3 regions of the Azoarcus sp. DN11 genome follow, and region 3 is predicted to be linked to each of the others. Evidence: riboswitches for the same ligand, from Rfam matches in the RefSeq annotation. Region 3 holds a riboswitch; each other region holds the start of a gene.
The links. Region 3 has a riboswitch for cobalamin ahead of CDA09_RS02630 (TonB-dependent receptor). Riboswitches for the same ligand answer to the same signal wherever they lie in the genome.

Region 1 (6,239 bases), 1.2 Mb from region 3:
TCGGACGAGATCCGTTCGCTCGCCAACGGCCTGCTCAACAATCCGGGCTGCGTCGAAGTCGCGCGCCGCAACACGACCACCGAGCTCGTCGAGCAGTCGGTGTATCTGGTGCCGCAGAAGCAGAAGCGCGACCTGCTGGTGCATCTGGTGAAGGAGCACGACTGGCACCAGGTGCTGGTGTTCACGCGCACCAAGCACGGGGCGAACCGGCTCGCCGAATACCTCGGCAAGCACGGCATCCCGGCCGCCGCGATCCATGGCAACAAGAGCCAATCGGCGCGCACCAAGGCGCTGTCGCAGTTCAAGGACAACTCGCTGCCGGTGCTCGTCGCGACCGACATCGCGGCGCGCGGCCTGGATATCGACCAGTTGCCGCAGGTCGTGAACTTCGAGCTGCCGAACGTGCCGGAAGACTACGTGCACCGCATCGGCCGCACCGGCCGCGCGGGCGCGACCGGCAAGGCGATCTCCCTGGTCGACAGCGAGGAGAAGCCCTACCTGGCGTCGATCGAGCGCCTCATCAAGCGCACCATTGATCGCACCCCCGTGCCGGCCTTCGTGACGCACGCCCCCGACCCGGGCGACAACGACCGCCCGCCACGCGACCCGCGCCAGTCCGGCCGCCGTAACGACGGCCGCGCACCGCGCCAGCCGCAGTCGGAACGCCCGGCGCCCCGTGCGCAAAGCCATGCGCCGAACCGCCAACCGGTACGGCAGGGCGAAGCGGCCGGAGCGGGGAACCGTCCAGCGCGCCCCGAAGGGCAGAACGGCCGCAATCCGCGCGCCGGCGAGCCGAACGCGAAGCGCCCGCAGGACGCCGGCGCAAACCGCGCCCCGCGATCGGCGGAAGCACCGCGTCAGCCCGCGCAGCGTCCGGAGGCGGGCCGTCGTCCCGCGCCGCGCGCGGCGCTCTTCAACGCCAAACCGGGCAGCCGCGGCGACTGAGCATCACCCGCGGCCGGCGCGGCTCAGCCGCGCCGCACCCCGACGAGCTTCTGGTAAAGACCACCGAAACAGGTGGTCTTTTTCCATGTAAAGGCCTCGCCCAGCGGCGATAGCGTGGTGATGTCGGTGTCGAGCAGCGAGGGCGCGAACGGCTCGAGCCAGCGGAACACCTGCGCCATGATGGGCCGCAAGGGGTGCCACGGGCGGGTGCGGTGGTAATCGACGAACACGATCTTGCCGCCCGGACGCACCGCCCCCAACAGGTTGTGCACGATGCACGCACGCTCGATCGGCGGCACTTCATGCAGCAGGAAGAAGCAGCACACGGCGTCGCTGGCTTCGGCGACGACGCAGCCGGGCCGCGCCAGATCGCCCTGGCGTACCTGCGCGTGCGCGAGGCCGTCGAGCTTGCGGCGGGCGTTGGCGACCTGGATCGGCGCGACATCGACGACGTCCAGTGCCCCTCCGGGGCCGACGCGCTCGGCGAGCATGCGCGAGAAGCGGCCATACACGCAGGCCGCCTGCAGCAGCCGCTCCCCCGGCGAGAACTCCTCCACCGCCGCGCGCATCAGGCGCTCGGCGTTACCCCAGAGGATCGCGGAGACCACCAGCGAGCGGTCGAGCCAGGGCAGCGTGCGACGGCTCAGGTAGGCCCAGTGATAGGTGCGCGACAGATACGACGGGACGGCACCGGCGCTGGTGACGGGTGGCGTCATGGCGGAATCGGCGGAAATCTGTGTCATATCCGCCAGCATAACCGTATCCGCATCGCGGCGGAACGCGGCCTGCATACGCCGGGATATTTCGCGGGGCCGGCCGGCAAAACGACCGGCAAATTGACGCAACAGGCTCTTGCATTGCACCTCGAGCTTCGCCTATTCTTCGCGTGTTTCGATCCGGGTTCCCTGCCGTGCAACCGCACGACGGGGTGAAACGGGAAGTCCGGTGACGTCCGGGAGCGCATGCTTCCGACCAGTCCGGCGCAGCCCCCGCTGCTGTAAGCCTGACGGATCCGCCACACGCCACTGAGCCCTGCGCTCGGGAAGGCGGCGGAGTCCGGGAGAAGGCAAGCCAGAAGACCGGCCCGATCGAGTAAGCAGTTTCGTTTGCCCCGGGGTGTGGGCGTGTCACTGGATTCCGATCGCGGCTGTCGCGGGCTTTTCCCCCTCTGCCGCAAGCATCGATCAGATTCAGCTTCCTTCCGCTTCCCGGTGCGTTGTTTCCATCACACGCGCGTCGTGAATGCGCGTCGGGGAGTCGTCATGCAATCCGATCACAAGCCCGGCACCGTGTGGTTCGTCGGCGCCGGCCCGGGCGATCCGGACCTGATCACCGTGAAAGGTCGTCGCCTGCTCGAACAGGCGGGCGGGATCCTGTTCGCGGGCTCGCTCGTCGACCAGGCTGCGACACTCCATGCGCCCGAAGGCTGCGCGATCCGCGACTCGAAGGACATGACGCTCGAGCAGATGGGCGCGTGGCTGATCGACGCCGCGTCGCGCTGCGAGACGGTCGTACGTCTGCAGACCGGCGACCCCGGACTCTACGGCGCGCTGGTCGAGATGACGCGGCTCCTTGATGCGGCCGGCGTGCCGTGGAAGGTCGTGCCGGGGGTGTCCTCCGCGCTCGCCTCGGCCGCCGCGGCGGGCGAGACGCTGACGCTGCCGGAAGTCACGCAGACCGTGATCCTCACGCGCGTCGCCGGCCGCACGCCGATGCCCGCCGGCGAGGAACTCGATGCGCTCGCGGCGCACCGCACGACGCTGTGCATCTTCCTGTCGATCACGCTGCTGCACGAGGTGCAGGACGCGCTGCGCCGCGCCGGCTGGCCGGAGGACGCGCCGATCCTGGTCGTGCAGAAGGCGAGCTGGCCGGGCGAGGAGAAGATCGTCCGCGGCACGCTCGCCGACATCAAGAAGAAGTGCCAGGCCGAGAAGATCGCCTCGCAGGCGATGATCATCGCGAGCCCGGCGCTGGGCGCGCGTGACTGGCCCGAGATTGCCCGTTCCAAACTCTACGACCCGAGCTTCAGCCACCGCTTCCGCCGGGCCTCCGTCACGGAGAACGCATGATGCACGACACCACCATCCTGCTGGTCGGCCACGGCTCGCGCAACCGCGCGGGCAACGACGAGATCGAGCACTTTGCCGCCGAGTGGCGCGCGCGCCGCCCGGAGTGGCGCATCGAGGCCTGCTTCATCGAGTACGCCGACGTGCTGCTCGACACCGGGCTGGATCGCGCCGCGGCGGGAGCGAAGCGCGTGATCGTGATCCCCTTCATCCTGAATGCCGCGGGCCACGTGAAGATGGAGATCCCGGCCGCGATCGGGCATGCGCGCGAGCGCCATCCGGGGGTTGCCTTCGGGTGCACGCGCCACCTCGGCATGGGGCGCGAGATTTTCGACGTGCTGATGGGCCGGCTCGACGGGCTGATGCACGCGCTGCACGTGCCCGATCCCTGCACGACCGGCGTGATCCTGCTCGGCCGCGGATCGTCTGATGCCGGTGCGAACGGCGAGCTCGCGAAGATGGCGCGCTGGGTGTTCGAGGCCACCGACCACGAGCTCGTCGACCTCGCCTTCACCGGCGTGACCTGGCCGCGGCTGGAGACCGCCGTGCAGCGCCAGGTGCGCCTGGGCATGACGCAGATCGCGGTCGTGCCGGTGTATCTCTTCACGGGCGTGCTGATCGAGCGCATCGACGCGCAGCTCGCGCGCCTGCGTGCGCAGTATCCGCAGATCGCGTTCGCGCTGGGCACGCATTTCGGTTTGGATAAAGGGATCTTCGAGCTGGTCGAAGCGCGCGTCGCCGGCGCCGCAAGCGACGAAGAATCGCTGCTCGAATGCGACGGCTGCAAGTATCGCCTCGCTGCCGAGGCCGAGCACCTGCACGACCATAGCCATACCGCCGGTCATCACGACCATGCCGGGCACGACCACCCTCATCACCACGATGGCGGCCATGACCACCACGGTCATGACCACGGCCACGCCTGCTCCCACAATCACGCGCCGCACGCCGGCTGCGCTCACCACGCTCACGCCTAAACCATGAACAGCAACGTCGTCACCGAACAGCTCACCGCCGCCGGACGCGCGATCGAGCACGATTCCTTTGCGATCATCGACGCCGAGGTCGGCAGCCACGAGTACCGGCCGGAGCAATGGCCGGTCGTGCGCCGCATGATCCACGCGAACGCGGACTTCGAATTCAACGGCCTCACGGACTTCCACGCGGATGCGGTCGCGGCGGGTCTGGAAGCGATCCTCGCGGGCGGCACGCGCGTCGTCGCGGACGTCGAGATGATCTGCGTCGGGCTGTCGGCCTCGCGCCTCGCGCACTTCGGCATCACGACCCATCAGTTCATTTCGGACGAGGACGTGATCGAGCAGGCGAAGGTCGAGGAGACCACGCGTGCCGTGCAGGCGATGCGCAAGGCCCATCGCCAGGGACTGCTCGACGGCGCGATCGTCGGCATCGGCAACGCGCCGACGGCGCTGATCGAGGTCGTGCGTCTGATCCGCGAGGAAGGGGCGCGGCCGGCGCTCGTGATCGGCATGCCGGTCGGCTTCGTGTCGGCGGCGGAGTCGAAGGACCTGATGGCGGAAGTCGCCGATGTGCCGTGGATCGTGATCCGCGGGCGCAAGGGCGGCTCGACGCTGGTCGTCGCGGCGATCCATGCGCTGCTGGGCCTGGCGGAAGCGCGCCAGCGCGAGCAGCAGGCGTCGGCGGCGTAAACGAACATACGGAGTCGAACGATGGCAGCGGGTCACGCCGTGCCGGAGAAAGTGCGCAAGGGCGACGCGAAGCGCGAGCGCGGCAACCGCTCGGGCTTCACGACCGGCGCGAACTCGGCCGCCGCGGCGACCGCGGCGACCCTCGGCCTTGTGCACGGCGCAGTGCCGGCCGAGATCGAGTGCGTGCTGCCGAACACGACACACGTGACGTTCCGCATCACCGACGGGCGCGTCGAAGGCGATTGCGCCCACGCGGTGAGCATCAAGGACGCGGGCGACGACCCGGACGCGACCGACAAGGCGCACCTGACCGTCGACGTGCGCCGCATCCGCGCCGGCGGCGGTGAGGTGATCCTGAAGGGCGGGCCGGGCGTGGGCGTCGTCACGAAACCGGGGCTCGGGCTCGAAGTCGGCGGTCCGGCGATCAACCCGGTACCGCGCAAGAACATCTGCGAGAACGTCGCGCGCGCCGGCGCCGCGATCCTCGCCGCGGGCGACAGCCTGGAAGTGACGATCTCCGTGCCGGGCGGCGAGGAGATGGCGAAGAAGACGCTCAATGCGCGCCTCGGCATCCTCGGCGGCATCAGCATCCTCGGCACGACCGGCATCGTGCGCCCGTTCTCCACGGCCGCGTGGCGGGCGAGTGTGGTGCAGGCGATCGAAGTCGCCGCCGCCCAGGGGCAGACCACGGTGGTGCTGACCACTGGCGGGCGTACCGAGAAAGGCGCGATGCGCGTGTTCCCCGAACTCGACGAAGCCTGTTTCGTCGAGTTCGGGGACTTCGTCAAGGCCTCCTTCACCACCGCGGTCAAACTGGGCATGCGCCACATCGTGCTCGGCGCGATGGTCGGCAAGCTGACCAAGATCGCGCAGGGCCTGTCGGTGACGCACGCGTGGCGCGCGGAAATCGACCGCGCGCTGATCGCTGATGCTGCAATCGAAGCCGGCGCGCCACCCGATGTCGTCGAGCAGATCCGCTCCGCCGAGACCGCGCGCTTCGCTGCCGAAAGCCTCGCCGAACTGGGGCTCACCGTGCCCTTCCACCGCGCCCTCGCGCTGCGTGCGATCCGTTCCTTGCGCGAACGCTATCCCGGCCCGTACCGCCTGACTGTGCTCGCGTTCAACTTCGAAGGCACACCCATCGTCACCGTGGAGGAATCCGAATGTCCGCCCCCCGCTGCCTGATCCTGGGCATTCTCGACGACGGCTGGGAGGGGCTTTCGGCCGCCGGCCGCGCCCGCCTCGCCGCGAGCCGCATCGTGATCGGCGCGCGCCGCACGCTGGATCTCGTTGCGCCGCATCTCGGTGCCGACGTCGAACTGCGCGACATGGACGGCGCGCTCGGCAAGACGCCCGAATGGGTGCGCGCCGCGCTCGCCGACCGTCTGCCGGTGACCCTGCTCGCGACCGGCGACCCGCTGTGCCACGGCATCGCACGCTTCCTCGTCGACAAGCTCGGGGCGGAGAAGATCGAGGTGCAGCCGGCGCCGTCGACTGTCGCGCTCGCCTGTGCGCGGCTGAACAAGACCTGGCAGGACGCGGCGATCCGCTCCTGCCACGG
Region 2 (6,239 bases), 870 kb from region 3:
TGGGAAACAGGTCAATATTCCTGTACCGATTTTAGATGCGATGGGGGGACGGAGAAGGTTAGGTCAGCCGGGTGTTGGACGTCCCGGTTTAAGCGTGTAGGCGTGCCCCGTAGGCAAATCCGCGGGGCTGAGCCAAGGCGTGATGACGAGGTCTCTTTGAGACCGAAGTGATTGATACCATGCTTCCAGGAAAAGCCTCTAAGCTTCAGTCTAAGATCGACCGTACCGCAAACCGACACAGGTGGGCAGGATGAAAATTCTAAGGCGCTTGAGAGAACTCAGGAGAAGGAACTCGGCAAATTGATACCGTAACTTCGGGAGAAGGTATGCCCCAGTAGCTTGTAGGAGTACATCCGAAGGGCGAAGGGGCCGCAGAGAATCGGTGGCTGCGACTGTTTATTAAAAACACAGCACTCTGCAAACACGAAAGTGGACGTATAGGGTGTGACGCCTGCCCGGTGCCGGAAGGTTAAGTGATGGGGTGCAAGCTCTTGATCGAAGCCCCGGTAAACGGCGGCCGTAACTATAACGGTCCTAAGGTAGCGAAATTCCTTGTCGGGTAAGTTCCGACCTGCACGAATGGCGTAACGATGGCCACACTGTCTCCTCCTGAGACTCAGCGAAGTTGAAATGTTTGTGAAGATGCAATCTCCCCGCGGCTAGACGGAAAGACCCCATGAACCTTTACTGTAGCTTTGCATTGGACTTTGACGGGACTTGTGTAGGATAGGTGGGAGGCTTTGAAGCGGTGACGCCAGTCGCCGTGGAGCCAACCTTGAAATACCACCCTGGTGTCGTTGAGGTTCTAACCTGGGCCCGTGAATCCGGGTCGGGGACCGTGCATGGCAGGCAGTTTGACTGGGGCGGTCTCCTCCCAAAAGGTAACGGAGGAGTACGAAGGTCGCCTAGGTACGGTCGGACATCGTACTGATAGTGCAATGGCAAAAGGCGGCTTGACTGCGAGACCAACATGTCGAGCAGGTGCGAAAGCAGGTCATAGTGATCCGGTGGTTCTGTATGGAAGGGCCATCGCTCAACGGATAAAAGGTACTCTGGGGATAACAGGCTGATTCCGCCCAAGAGTTCACATCGACGGCGGAGTTTGGCACCTCGATGTCGGCTCATCACATCCTGGGGCTGTAGCCGGTCCCAAGGGTATGGCTGTTCGCCATTTAAAGTGGTACGTGAGCTGGGTTTAAAACGTCGTGAGACAGTTTGGTCCCTATCTGCCGTGGGCGCTGGAAGTTTGAGAGGACCTGCTCCTAGTACGAGAGGACCGGAGTGGACGTACCCCTGGTGTACCGGTTGTGACGCCAGTCGCATCGCCGGGTAGCTAAGTACGGAAGAGATAACCGCTGAAAGCATCTAAGCGGGAAACTCGCCTCAAGATGAGACTTCCCCGGGGCCTCGAGCCCCCTGAAGGGTCGTTGAAGACCACAACGTTGATAGGTCGGGTGTGGAAGCGCAGTAATGCGTTAAGCTAACCGATACTAATTGCCCGTGAGGCTTGATCCTATAACCCTGGATCGCTCAACAAACTCACACACAACGCATCACACCAACAAACCAACACTTTACTTCCCCCCTTTGTTACCCCTTACAGTCTGACGACCATAGCGTCCCGGAACCACTCCTTCCCATCCCGAACAGGACAGTGAAACAGGATCGCGCCGATGATAGTGCTCTACGTGAGTGCGAAAGTAGGTCATCGTCAGACTACCCAATCAAAAAAGCCGCTCTCCTAAACCAGGATGAGCGGCTTTTTTACGTCAACCGTGGACATTCCGTTTCCATGCAGATTTGTTGTATGTTGCTGGCAACAGGCAGCGTGCTGTCTGGGGCGTCCGATCCGTGTGAAGTGTTCGTTTCGCAATTCGCTGCGTGACACCATTCAAGGGAGATAAAACATGCATCGCATCCGATCGCGCAAGGCAGCGGTGTGCGCCGCGCTTTGTGCCGGCATCATGGTTTTTGGCGTCGCCTATGCTGAAAAACCCGATCACGCTGGTGGCGGAGGTTGGCAGCGGGAGAACGGACATGGTGGAAAGGGCGGGCAGCACAAACGCGACCGTGACGAGGGCGGGGATGCGGATCGGGACAGTCGTGATCGCGGTGCGCGCCTGGGGGATGAAGGTTCGCAGCGGGTGGTGAGCCGGTTCGAGCAACGTGATCGGACGGTCATCCGCGAATACTTCACGCGCGAGGGCGGTTCGGGGAGGTGTCCTCCGGGGTTGGCGAAAAAGGGAAACGGGTGCATGCCGCCCGGGCAGGCGAGAAAGTGGGCGGTGGGGCGTGCGTTGCCGCGCGATGTCGCGTATTACGATCTGCCGCCGGCGCTCACGGTCGAACTCGGGGTGCCTCCGGCGGGGCACAAGTTCGTTCGCGTCGCAGGCGATATCCTGATGATTGCGGTCGGCACTGGCATGGTTGTCGATGCCATCCAGGACCTGGGCGGAATGTGACTGCGAAGGTGCTCTGGGCCAGCCGGTGATCGGCAGTCAGGCGTGGGGGCAAGGGTATTGACTGAAGAGATGCTCGTCGGGACAATGGTGAACGATTCGGCCATGACGATGCAATTGCGATCGTCGGAACACGGTGCGAGCTTGCTCAATTCCGTGGCGGGCCCGCCGCTGTAACCGGGGACGAATGTCGCCAGGGTGACGGAACGATTCCGGGCATCCGGCCACTGTCGTGGAGTACCACGATGGGAAGGCGCGACAGGCAGGTTGATCCGGAAGCCAGAAGACGTGCCGTAATCGACTGTTTTGTAGCTGGAACCAATGGCAAGGGTTTCGCTGTCCGCACTTGGCAGTGCGGCAGCGGAGCCCTTTTTGTTTTTGTGTTTGGACAAACAGGAGAATCGGATGCCTTCGACTGATATCAAGCAAGAGTTCGCAAAGAACGCCGCCCCCGCCGCTGCAAGCGGCGCGCTCCCGGTGCACAGGCCCGCGATCATCGCGACGCGCAAGCGTTGCGAGGCGGATGGGGTGGGTTTGTCTCACTACGTTCTGATGGATCGCAGGGAGAAGCGATGAGCGGCTCGGCTTTGATGAGCAACGCCCCCTCTGCGGGGCGTTATGCCAATCTCGGCAATGGCGCGAGCCTGATTCCGTTCGACATCGGACATGACGACTATATGGCCTTGAGCGACCCGGACAGTGCGTTCTGGGCGCTCGTTCGCAAGGACAAGCTCGCGGACACGCTGACCGATAGTGCCTTGATGTTGAACTATCAGGCAAAGGCAAAGGATTTCGCGCGCGAGTTGCATGCGCTGCGTTTCGAGCTGAAGCCCTCGGCCGTTTATGTCAATCCGACGGAGCGGTGCAACCTGAACTGCACGTATTGCTACATTCCGGAGGGAATGCGCCGCGGTGGGCAGCACATGGACGCCGACCGGTTGGTGGACGCGCTGGGGCGGCTACGGTCCTACTTTTCGACGGTGCTTCCCGACGGGCGCAAGCCGCGCGTGATTTTTCACGGTGCCGAGCCGTTGATGAATCGGGCCGCCTTGTTCGCCGCGATCGATGCGTTCAAGGATGATTACGTGTTCGGGGTGCAAACGAACGCGACGCTGCTCGATGACGAGGCGATCGGGTTTCTCGCCGATCGGCAGGTGAGCATCGGCCTGTCGCTCGACGGGCCGCTGGCCGAGACGACCGATGCGACCCGCCTGACCTTCGGCGGCAAGAGTGTGCACGACAAGGTGCTCCGGGCGATGGAGGCGCTGCGGGGGTATTCGGCGTGGAGCGTGATCGCGACGTGCACGGAGAAGAACCTCGATCAACTCGTGCCGCTGGTGGAGCTGTTCCATGCCCGCGAAGTGCCGACCTGCATGCTGAATGCAGTGCGTTGCACCTTGCCGGGAGCGCGTACGGTGCGACCGGATGATGACTCGCTGGCGCGTGCCTTCATCGCAGCGGTGGAACGAACGCATGCGCTGTATCGCGAGACGGGGCGGAAGATGGTGGTCGCGAACTTTGCGAACATTCTGCTGGCGATCCTTGCACCGACCGCACGCCGGCTGATGTGCGATATCTCGCCGTGCGGTGGGGGGCGCGCGTTCTTCGCCCTGGCGCCCGACGGGGGGCTCTTCCCGTGCAGCGAGTTCATCGGCCTGGATGCGTTCCGCGGGGGCAACCTGTTCACCGACCGCATCGAGGATGTGCTGGAGAGCGAGGCATTCCGGAAGGTGACGGGACGGAACGTCGACCGTATCGATCCCTGCAAGGGGTGCGCGATCCGGCATTTCTGCGGCTCGCCGTGCCCGGCCGAGGCGCACGAGATGAACGGCGGGATGGACCGCGTCGGGGCGTTCTGCGGCTTCTACGAGGAGCAGACGCGCTATGCTTTTCGCTTGATCGCCGACGGGAAGGCGAACGACTTCCTTTGGGATGGCTGGGATGCCGAGGTAGAGAGCAGTTTCGACTTCGTGCTGCCCTGAGCCAGTCATCAGCGGCTGTGATTGCGCGCGGGCCCGCCCGGGAGAGTTCCCGGGCGGGCCTTTTAGTTCATGCGCTGCCGAGGTGGCGGCCGCCTCCGCCGGGGCGGGCGTTGCCGGCGGAATCGTAGAGTTGTGGCTGCCTGGATGCGTCGAGAAGGATCGACATCGCGGCCTGGTTATGCTGGAGACGCTCGGTGATGAGCTTGCCGTTGAGGTCGTTGCGGGCCCGCGCGTCGCATGCGAGTGCGTGGATTTCGTCCCAGCGCCTGAGGGTGTCGGGGAGCGGTTGGCAGACTTCGCGGATCGCGGTGTCGGAGTTCGGGCGACGAAGCCGGCCGAGCAGCAGGGCGCGGTCGCTGTGGATGCGCTGCAACTGGTGGAAGCGCTCCGTTTTTTCGCGCGTGAGAACGAGCAGACCGTCGGCGTCGCCGGCGATGAGCAGGGATTCCTCGCGCTCGAGTAGCGCGAGGAATCCGCGCAGCAGCACGGCTTCGCTGTCGATCAGCTGGACGAGTCGCTGAAGTTCGGGCTGCAGGCTCACGGAGCTTATTATTTCTGCGTGTCGAGCATCTGGCGAACGCTTTCGATCAGGCCGTCGGCGATGCGGTTGGCGTCGATCTTGAAGCGCCCTTCGCTGATGGCCTGACGGATTTCATCGACACGGCGGTGGTCGACCTCGGGAGTCGAGGCAATCACCGCTTCGGCCTTGTTGAGGCTGGACGAGAGCGACGACAGTTCGACTTTCTCTTCGGTCGAGGAGCTGCTCGCAAGCGTCGTGCTCGCGGCGGGGCGTTTCTCACGGGCGCCGCTCGCCGGGGCGGCCCCTGGCGATTTGAGTGATCCTTCGATTTTCATGGCGCTACTCCCATTAAGCGGTCTCTGACCGTATCAACGACCGCCCGAGGGAAAACTTTAGGCGTTTTTTTGCCGACGTGCGAGCGCTCAGAAATCGAGCTCCACGGTGCCATCGGTGCGTGCCTTGCCCGAGACGACTTGTCCGTTATTCAAGCGGATCCGGACCGGTTCGCCGGCGGCGGCGGCGTTCAGGGCGCGGCCTTCGCTGGTGACGGTGAATCCGCTGCCGGCGCCGACGATCTTGACATTCTGGCCCTGGCGTACGGTTTGCGGGAGGCGGAGCATGTCGGCGCGCAGGGGGTTGCCGGCGGCGATCGTGTAGCGCGCGTTATGGCCGACGGCCTGGGTCATGTCCGTCAGCGTGTTGGGGGCCTCGCCGGCGAGATCGCCGGTGCGTCGTTCGAGGTCCGCGGGCGAGATGATCTGGCCCGCGCGGATGGGGCGCGCGGTGACGAGGTACTCGCCGACGACGGAAACCTGGGCGGGGACATAGACGGTCCAGTTGACGGGCGATTCGCAACGCACGCCGACGTTGATCCGGCCCCACGCACGCGTGCCGGGCGGGAGAAAGGGCGTGAGCTCGGCGCACGGCGGGAGCTGGTTCTGCGGGTCGAGACCCTCGACCGTGACGCCGATTTTCCCCGGCAGGCCGGACGTCTGCTGGCCGAGAAAGGTCATCACGACCTGCCGAACCGGTTGCAGGGGCTGCTGCGCGCTGGCGTTCCCGCCCGCGAGCGTGAGGCCCAGGGTGAGCGGCAGGAATACGGCGGCATGGCGGAAGGATGGGGACATGAGAAGAGGCGCGGGCATGGCGCGCATTGCACCATGCGGCAGGCCGCTCGGCAACCGGCAAGATTTTCCGTGGCGCTTGCCGGGTGATGCCGGAGGGATGTCGAAAGCGGCTGAATTGGCCGGTTTTTGCCGGTCTTATCGCGGCAAGCGG
Region 3 (6,239 bases):
CAGCACCATCACGACGCCCCGCCCCTCGCCCTTGAGGCGCGCGAAGAGCTCCAGCACGGCGATCTGGTAGTGCAGGTCGAGATGGTTGGTCGGTTCGTCGAGCAGGAAGAGCTGCGGGGACTGCGTCAGCAGCATCGCGACCGACACGCGCTGCCGCTCCCCGCCGGAGAGGCTCAGGATGTCGCGCTCGGCGAAATCGGCGAGCCCCAGTTCGCCGAGCGCCGCCCGGGCGGCCTCCACGTCCGCGGCGCTCTCCCAGCCCCAGCGCCCGAGATGCGGGTGACGACCGATCAGCGCGGTCTGCAGCACCGAGGCGGAGAAGTGGTCGGGCTGCTGCTGCGCGAGGAGACCGCGGAAACGCGCGGCGGCGAGGCTGTCCCACTCCGCGTAGGGGCGGCCGCCGAGGCGCACCGCACCGACCGTGGGCGCGCGCAGCCCGGCCAGCGTATGCAGCAGCGTCGTCTTGCCGGCACCGTTGGGCCCGAGCAGCACCAGGCATTCGCCGGCGGCAAGCCGCAGGCTGAATTCGCAGCACAGCCAGCGTTCGCCGACCTGCAGCGCGAGGCGCTCGGCTTCGAGCAGGACGGGATCGCCGCCGGCCGTCATCCGTGCGGGTTCCGCGACAGCAGGAAGAGGAACACCGGCACGCCGATCAGCGCGGTCAGCACCCCGACCGGCAACTGCTCCGGCGCGACCACCGTGCGCGCGGCGGTGTCGGCGAGCGTCAGCAACGTGCCGCCCGCCAGCGTCGCCGCGGGCAGCAGCAGGCGCTGGTCGTTGCCGAGCGCCAGGCGCATCAGGTGCGGCACGATCAGGCCGACGAAGCCGACCGAACCGACCAGCGTGACGGCGGCGGCGGTCAGCAGCGAGGCGAGGATGTACAGCAGGTAACGCAGGCGCTGCACGCGCACGCCCAGCGCCTGCGCCGCGATCTCGCCGCGCGCGAGCACGTTGAGGTCGCGCGCGACGGGCATCGCGACGGCGAGGCCGACGAGCAGCACGCCGAGCGCCGGCCACGGCCGGGTCGCCCCACTCGCGTCGCCCATCAGCCAGAACAGCATCGACTGCAGGCGCGTGTCGGTGACGAGCGACAGCATCAGCGTCACCGCCGCGCCACAGCCGGCCGCGACGATCACCCCGGTGAGCAGGAGCCGCGTCTGCGTCCACGATCCGTCGCCGTGCGCGAGCCCGAACACCAGCAGCGTCGCCGCCAGCGCGCCACCGAAGGCCGAGGCGTCGACGAGCCAGGGCGCGAGGCCGACCAGGATCGCCAGCAGCGCCCCCACCGCCGCCCCGCCGGAGATGCCCAGCACGTAGGGGTCGGCGAGCGGATTGCGGAGCAGCACCTGCATCAGCGCGCCGGCGAGCGCGAGCAGCCCGCCGCACACGAAGCCCGCCACCGCGCGCGGCAGGCGCAGCTCGCGCACGACGTCCGCCGCCATGCCTTCGGCACCACGGAAGAGCGCAGCGAAGACCTCGCCGAAGGCGACCGGGAGGTCGCCCGCGGACAGGGCCCAGCCGAAGGCGAGCCCCGCCGCGACCACGAGCGCGGCAAGGACTGGCAGCACGGTCGGACGCGTCACAGCGTAGCGCCTGTCGGCGTCAGAACGACAGCTTCGCGCCGACCTTCCATGTACGCTCGAAGTCGACCGGATAGATCGCGTCGTCGCGCACCCAAGTGCCGTTCTTGTAGTTGAACAAATTGGACACAGCCGCATACAGCTCGACCTTGTCGAGACGATGACGATACGCAATGTCGGTCGATTGGTAGGCGCGCTGGCGCTGCTCGTTGTTGTTGTCGAAGTCGTCCGCTGCCCAAGTCTTGCTCCGCCAAGTGTGCGAAAGATAGAGATTATCCCGGTCGCTGACCGCAAAATTCAGTCCGAGCACGACGTTGTTGCGCGGCGCACCCGGCAACTCCTTTCCGTTGAAGGCACCGCCACCCATATCCTCGTGATCGATGATGGCGCGCGTCCACGAGTAGTTCAGCACGCCGGTCAACATCGGCGAAATACGCCATGTGTCCTGCACCTCCAGCCCGTACTTGTGCGACTTATCGAGGTTCGTATTGATATCGGTGAATGCGCTGGGCTTGAAATCGTAGATCTCGTCACGCAGTCCGGCATGGAACACGCCGAGCTTCAGACGATTGATGGGTAGCACATGATTCAGACCCAGGGTAAGGGTACGCACCCTCATTGGCTTAATAAAGCCGTTGAATTCAGCCCCGACCAGATTGAAATCCGCATCAAAAACCGGAACAAAGAATCGATCGATGTCCGGGGCCTGATACGAATAGTTGTAGTTGCCGAACACGGACAGAACGTCGTCGATACGGTAGTTTGCACCCAGATCCCAGGACGACAGCCGCTTGTCGTCCGTAAGCCCCGCGCCGGAGGACGGATCAAATTCATATTTCACCCGCTCACGCCGCGCACCGGCCGACAAAATCAGGCGACCGATTTCGTACTGTCCCTGGACGAACACCGCTTCGTTCTTCTTGCTCGTTTCGCTCGAAGCGTCGGCACGTTTGCCGTCGAAGGTTTGCAGGCCGGCAGTCACCGACAAGGCATCGCCAAGGTATTGCAGTGCGATATCGTCCGACAGGTAACGGTAGTCGAATCGGATGCTGAACTGCGGGAACTCCGAGCGCTTGTCCTCATCGATGTGCCGCGCTGTCAGGCGCCAATTCGGCGCAATATCGTAGTCGGCGCCAACCGCCCAGTAGCCGTCGCGGAAAAATTGGTGCGTGTAGTTGCGTCCGTTGTTCATCGCCGGGTCGTCGCGGAACTGGGAATGGGTCAACGAATTCGGGTAGCGCAGATCGATTCGGCCATCGCCCGCATCGAGGCTTAACTTGAGCTTGTCAATCGGGCGGCCGGTGAGGCCAATCCGCCAGTTGTCGGCCGTCGACGAATCACGATGCCCGGACGGATCCTTGTCGCTGAACCCGCCGCTCTTGTCGTGCTCGGCGGTCGCCGACACCGTGAAGCGCTCGCCGACGTATCCAGCCTGTGCGGTCGAGCCCAGCGCCGCATGGCTGCCGACATTGACGTCGATGCTGGCTCCGGTGCGCGGCTTGGTGTAGATCTGGATCGAGCCCGCAGTAGCGCCGTCGCCGTACGCGACCGATCCGCTACCCTTGGTGATCTCGATGCGGTCGATATCCTCAAGCGGAATCGCACCGATAAGCTGCGGGGCCAAGTCGATGTTGTTGAGACGGCGCCCGTCGAGGGAGATCACGACGTTCTCGAAGCCGTCGTTGGTACCGTAGCCGCGCATGTTGATGCTGGGCGTGAAACGGTTACCGAAGTTCGGCATCAACTGGACCGACGACTGGCGGTTGAGGTAATCGACAAGCGAAGTTGCGCCCGAGCGTTCAATGTCCTTGCGCGTGTGCACTTCAGAGGCATAAGGCGCCGCGACATCGGGGGTTTCGATGCGATTCGCGGTGACGATGATGGTCTCTAGTTGCGACTCGTCCAAGTCCTTGGCGATCGCTCCGGAGATGGAAGAGAGAAAAAGGCTCGTCACCGCGACGTAGGTTGCGGACAAACGGATGTTCATTGGGGTCTCCCTGCGCCGGAGTCAGCGTCCCCGCTCCCCGGTCGATTCAACAAGGAAGCACCTGGCGGGCACACGCCGAGCACCGCGGAACACCGCGCCCGTCGCCGCCTCCCCGCGGCACTTCCGCCATCTCGTGTCCGGGCCGGTATCCGGGCTCGTGGGCTGGCCGGGGCTCCATCGTGGAGTGCCGGACCGGTCGCATCGCCTTCCCGGACTCTCGTCCAGTGGCGGTTGGATGCGCCTTGCGTCCACTTACCGTTGCGGGGGCAGCACAGGCATGGCGTCGACGGCCCGGCGGGCCGTCCGCGCACCTGTTTCCCGTTTAACCCTCGGGCGGGAGTCGCCGTCGGGCACCTGAAAACACGTCGCGCCCAAAACCGGGCGCGACGCGGATAATAGCGCGTTCCGCGATTTCGCGCAGCGCAAAAAATCCAAGCAATTCCAAAGACATGCCCGCACACCTGATCCTCGGCGGCGCCCGCTCGGGCAAGAGCCGCCACGCCGAAAGCCTCGCCGCCGCGAGCGGACTGCCCGTGACCGTGATCGCAACGGCGGAAGCCCTCGACGACGAAATGGCGGCGCGCATCCGGCGTCACCGGGACGACCGCCCGGAAGGCTGGCGTACGGTGGAGACGCCGCTCGCCCTCGCCGCGACGCTGCGGCGCGAAGCGGTCGCAGGCCGCTGCGTGATCGTTGACTGCGTGACCTTGTGGCTGACCAACCTGATGGCCGGCGCCGACGACCTTCCCGCCCCGGCGGACGCCGGCCTCCTGCCGCTCCTGCAGGCCGAACGCCGCGCGCTGCTCGACATCCTGCCGGCGCTGCCCGCGCAGGTGCTGCTGGTCGCCAACGAAGTCGGCCTCGGACTGGTCCCGGAAACGCCGCTCGGACGCCTGTATCGCGACGAAGCCGGGCGGCTCAACCAGATGCTCGCGGCCGCGTGCGAGCGCGTCACCTTCGTCGCCGCCGGCCTGCCCCTGGCACTCAAGGGCACCGCCTGACGCGCGTACCCGGGAACGCTTATTCACACGCGGTACGATAGCCTCTTAGAATTGGGCCAACGTGACGAATTGCACGACAAGGACTTCATGGGCCACGCGACACCACCGGCGAACGCACCAGGCAGCGATCGGTTCACGCTCCCTGCCGCTCGTCCACCGCTCGTGCTTGCTGCGCTGCTGGCGATTCCGCTCGCCGCATCCGCCCAGGGCAGCGCGGGCGCCGACGCGGGCCGCCTGCTGATGAACCTGCCCGTCACGCTGTTCTACGCCGGCTTCGCGGTGGCCCTGCTGCTGTACAGCCTGCTGCAGTTCGCACACAGCAAGGATCGCGACTACCTCGAATATGCCGGATTCGCGCTCGGGACGGGGCTCGGGCAGGTCGCGGCCGGGATCGTCCATGGCTTCGCGCCCGACGCGCAAGTCGACAACTGGGCGAAGGCGGCGGAACCGGCGGGGCTCGCCCTCGCGGGGTTCAGCGCGGCGATGTTCACGCGCGAATTCCTGCGCACCCCGACCCTGGTGCCGCGCGTCGACATCGCGCTGAAGACCTTTGCCGCCATATTCGCTATCGCGCTGGCGGGTGCCTTCGTGCTGCGCGACAGCTATCCGGACACCGTCGTCGCGGGCATCGGCCCCGCCTTCGCCCTCCTCGCGATCGGCTGCGGCCTGCACTGCCGGCAGCTGCGCGCGCCCGGCGCGACGCTGCTCGTTGCCGGCTGGTCGGCAATGCTGGCCGCCGCGGTGCTGTACCTGCTCGCACAGACGGGACTGCTGCGCGGCGACGGCCCGGTCACCTACGCGATGCAGCTCACGTCGGCGCTGGGCATGCTGACGCTGGCGCTGGCGCTGGACGAGCGCACCGGCGCAAACTGGCGCGAGCGCGCCATGCGTTCCGCGGACGAGATCGCAAGCCTCGAGCACACGATCGAAGCGCTTCAGGCGTCGGAGCAGCTGCTGACGCAAGGCATGGCACGGCGCAGCCTGGAAATCGACGCGCTCACCGAACGCCTGCAGGAAGGCGAGCAGCGCTTCCAGCAGACCTCGCACCTCGATCCGCTCACCGGCCTCGCGAACCAGCTCCTGCTCACCGACCGCATCGACCAGGCCGTCATCCGCGCGAAGCGCCACAACACCCGCACCGGCGTCGTGCTGCTGGACGTGGACGAGTTCACGTCGATCAATGAAACCTACGGACGGGAAGTCGGTGACGAGATCCTGAAGACGGTCGCCCAGCGGCTGCGCAGCCTCGTGCGCGAGCAGGACACCGTCGCGCGCCCCGAGAACGACCAGTTCGTCATCGTGCTCGAGGAAGTGTTCGACGTCGACGACCTGCAGCGCGTCGCGAACACCGCGGCTGCCGCGATCGGCGAGATCGTCCATATCGCGGATCAGACCTTCATCCTCGATGCGTCGATCGGCTGCGCGCTCTCCTCGAACAACGCCTGCGATGCCGCCACCCTGCTCAAGCAGGCCGGCAAGCTGATGCGCCGCGCCAAGGAAGGCAAGCGCCTGCACCGCCAGCAGGACGGGGCGCACGGCATCCGCCAGTCCTGAGGCGGGGGTGCCGGGCCGCGTGCTAACATCGCAGCCCTCTCAGGCCACACGCCCCCCGCAATCATGACATTCCGGATTCACGCGCCCGATCGCACGCTCGCGGACCAACTCCAGCAG

Region 1: linked by a shared signal. The riboswitch ahead of cobM (precorrin-4 C(11)-methyltransferase) and the one ahead of CDA09_RS02630 (TonB-dependent receptor) in region 3 are both predicted to bind cobalamin.
Region 2: linked by a shared signal. The riboswitch ahead of cbpA (modified peptide precursor CbpA) and the one ahead of CDA09_RS02630 (TonB-dependent receptor) in region 3 are both predicted to bind cobalamin.

What each region holds. Positions count from the first base shown of each region.
Region 1 covers NZ_CP021731.1:4,326,027-4,332,265, forward strand. Annotated here, with positions in the region: gene CDA09_RS20105 (DEAD/DEAH box helicase) at 1-945, shown strand, start outside; gene rquA (rhodoquinone biosynthesis methyltransferase RquA) at 969-1,661, opposite strand; cobalamin riboswitch at 1,827-2,047, shown strand; gene cobM (precorrin-4 C(11)-methyltransferase) at 2,208-3,014, shown strand; gene CDA09_RS20120 (sirohydrochlorin chelatase) at 3,014-3,988, shown strand; gene CDA09_RS20125 (precorrin-8X methylmutase) at 3,992-4,678, shown strand; gene CDA09_RS20130 (cobalt-precorrin-5B (C(1))-methyltransferase) at 4,700-5,863, shown strand; gene cbiE (precorrin-6y C5,15-methyltransferase (decarboxylating) subunit CbiE) at 5,842-6,239, shown strand, end outside.
Region 2 covers NZ_CP021731.1:1,458,040-1,464,278, forward strand. Annotated here, with positions in the region: rRNA gene CDA09_RS06675 (23S ribosomal RNA) at 1-1,515, shown strand, start outside; rRNA gene rrf (5S ribosomal RNA) at 1,604-1,717, shown strand; gene CDA09_RS06685 (hypothetical protein) at 1,908-2,462, shown strand; cobalamin riboswitch at 2,552-2,769, shown strand; gene cbpA (modified peptide precursor CbpA) at 2,865-3,035, shown strand; gene cbpB (peptide-modifying radical SAM enzyme CbpB) at 3,032-4,441, shown strand; gene CDA09_RS06700 (flagella synthesis protein FlgN) at 4,509-4,982, opposite strand; gene flgM (flagellar biosynthesis anti-sigma factor FlgM) at 4,991-5,296, opposite strand; gene flgA (flagellar basal body P-ring formation chaperone FlgA) at 5,384-6,088, opposite strand.
Region 3 covers NZ_CP021731.1:587,045-593,283, reverse strand. Annotated here, with positions in the region: gene CDA09_RS02640 (ABC transporter ATP-binding protein) at 1-606, opposite strand, end outside; gene CDA09_RS02635 (FecCD family ABC transporter permease) at 603-1,583, opposite strand; gene CDA09_RS02630 (TonB-dependent receptor) at 1,603-3,567, opposite strand; cobalamin riboswitch at 3,693-3,930, opposite strand; gene cobU (bifunctional adenosylcobinamide kinase/adenosylcobinamide-phosphate guanylyltransferase) at 4,017-4,568, shown strand; gene CDA09_RS02620 (diguanylate cyclase) at 4,620-6,122, shown strand; gene cobT (nicotinate-nucleotide--dimethylbenzimidazole phosphoribosyltransferase) at 6,186-6,239, shown strand, end outside.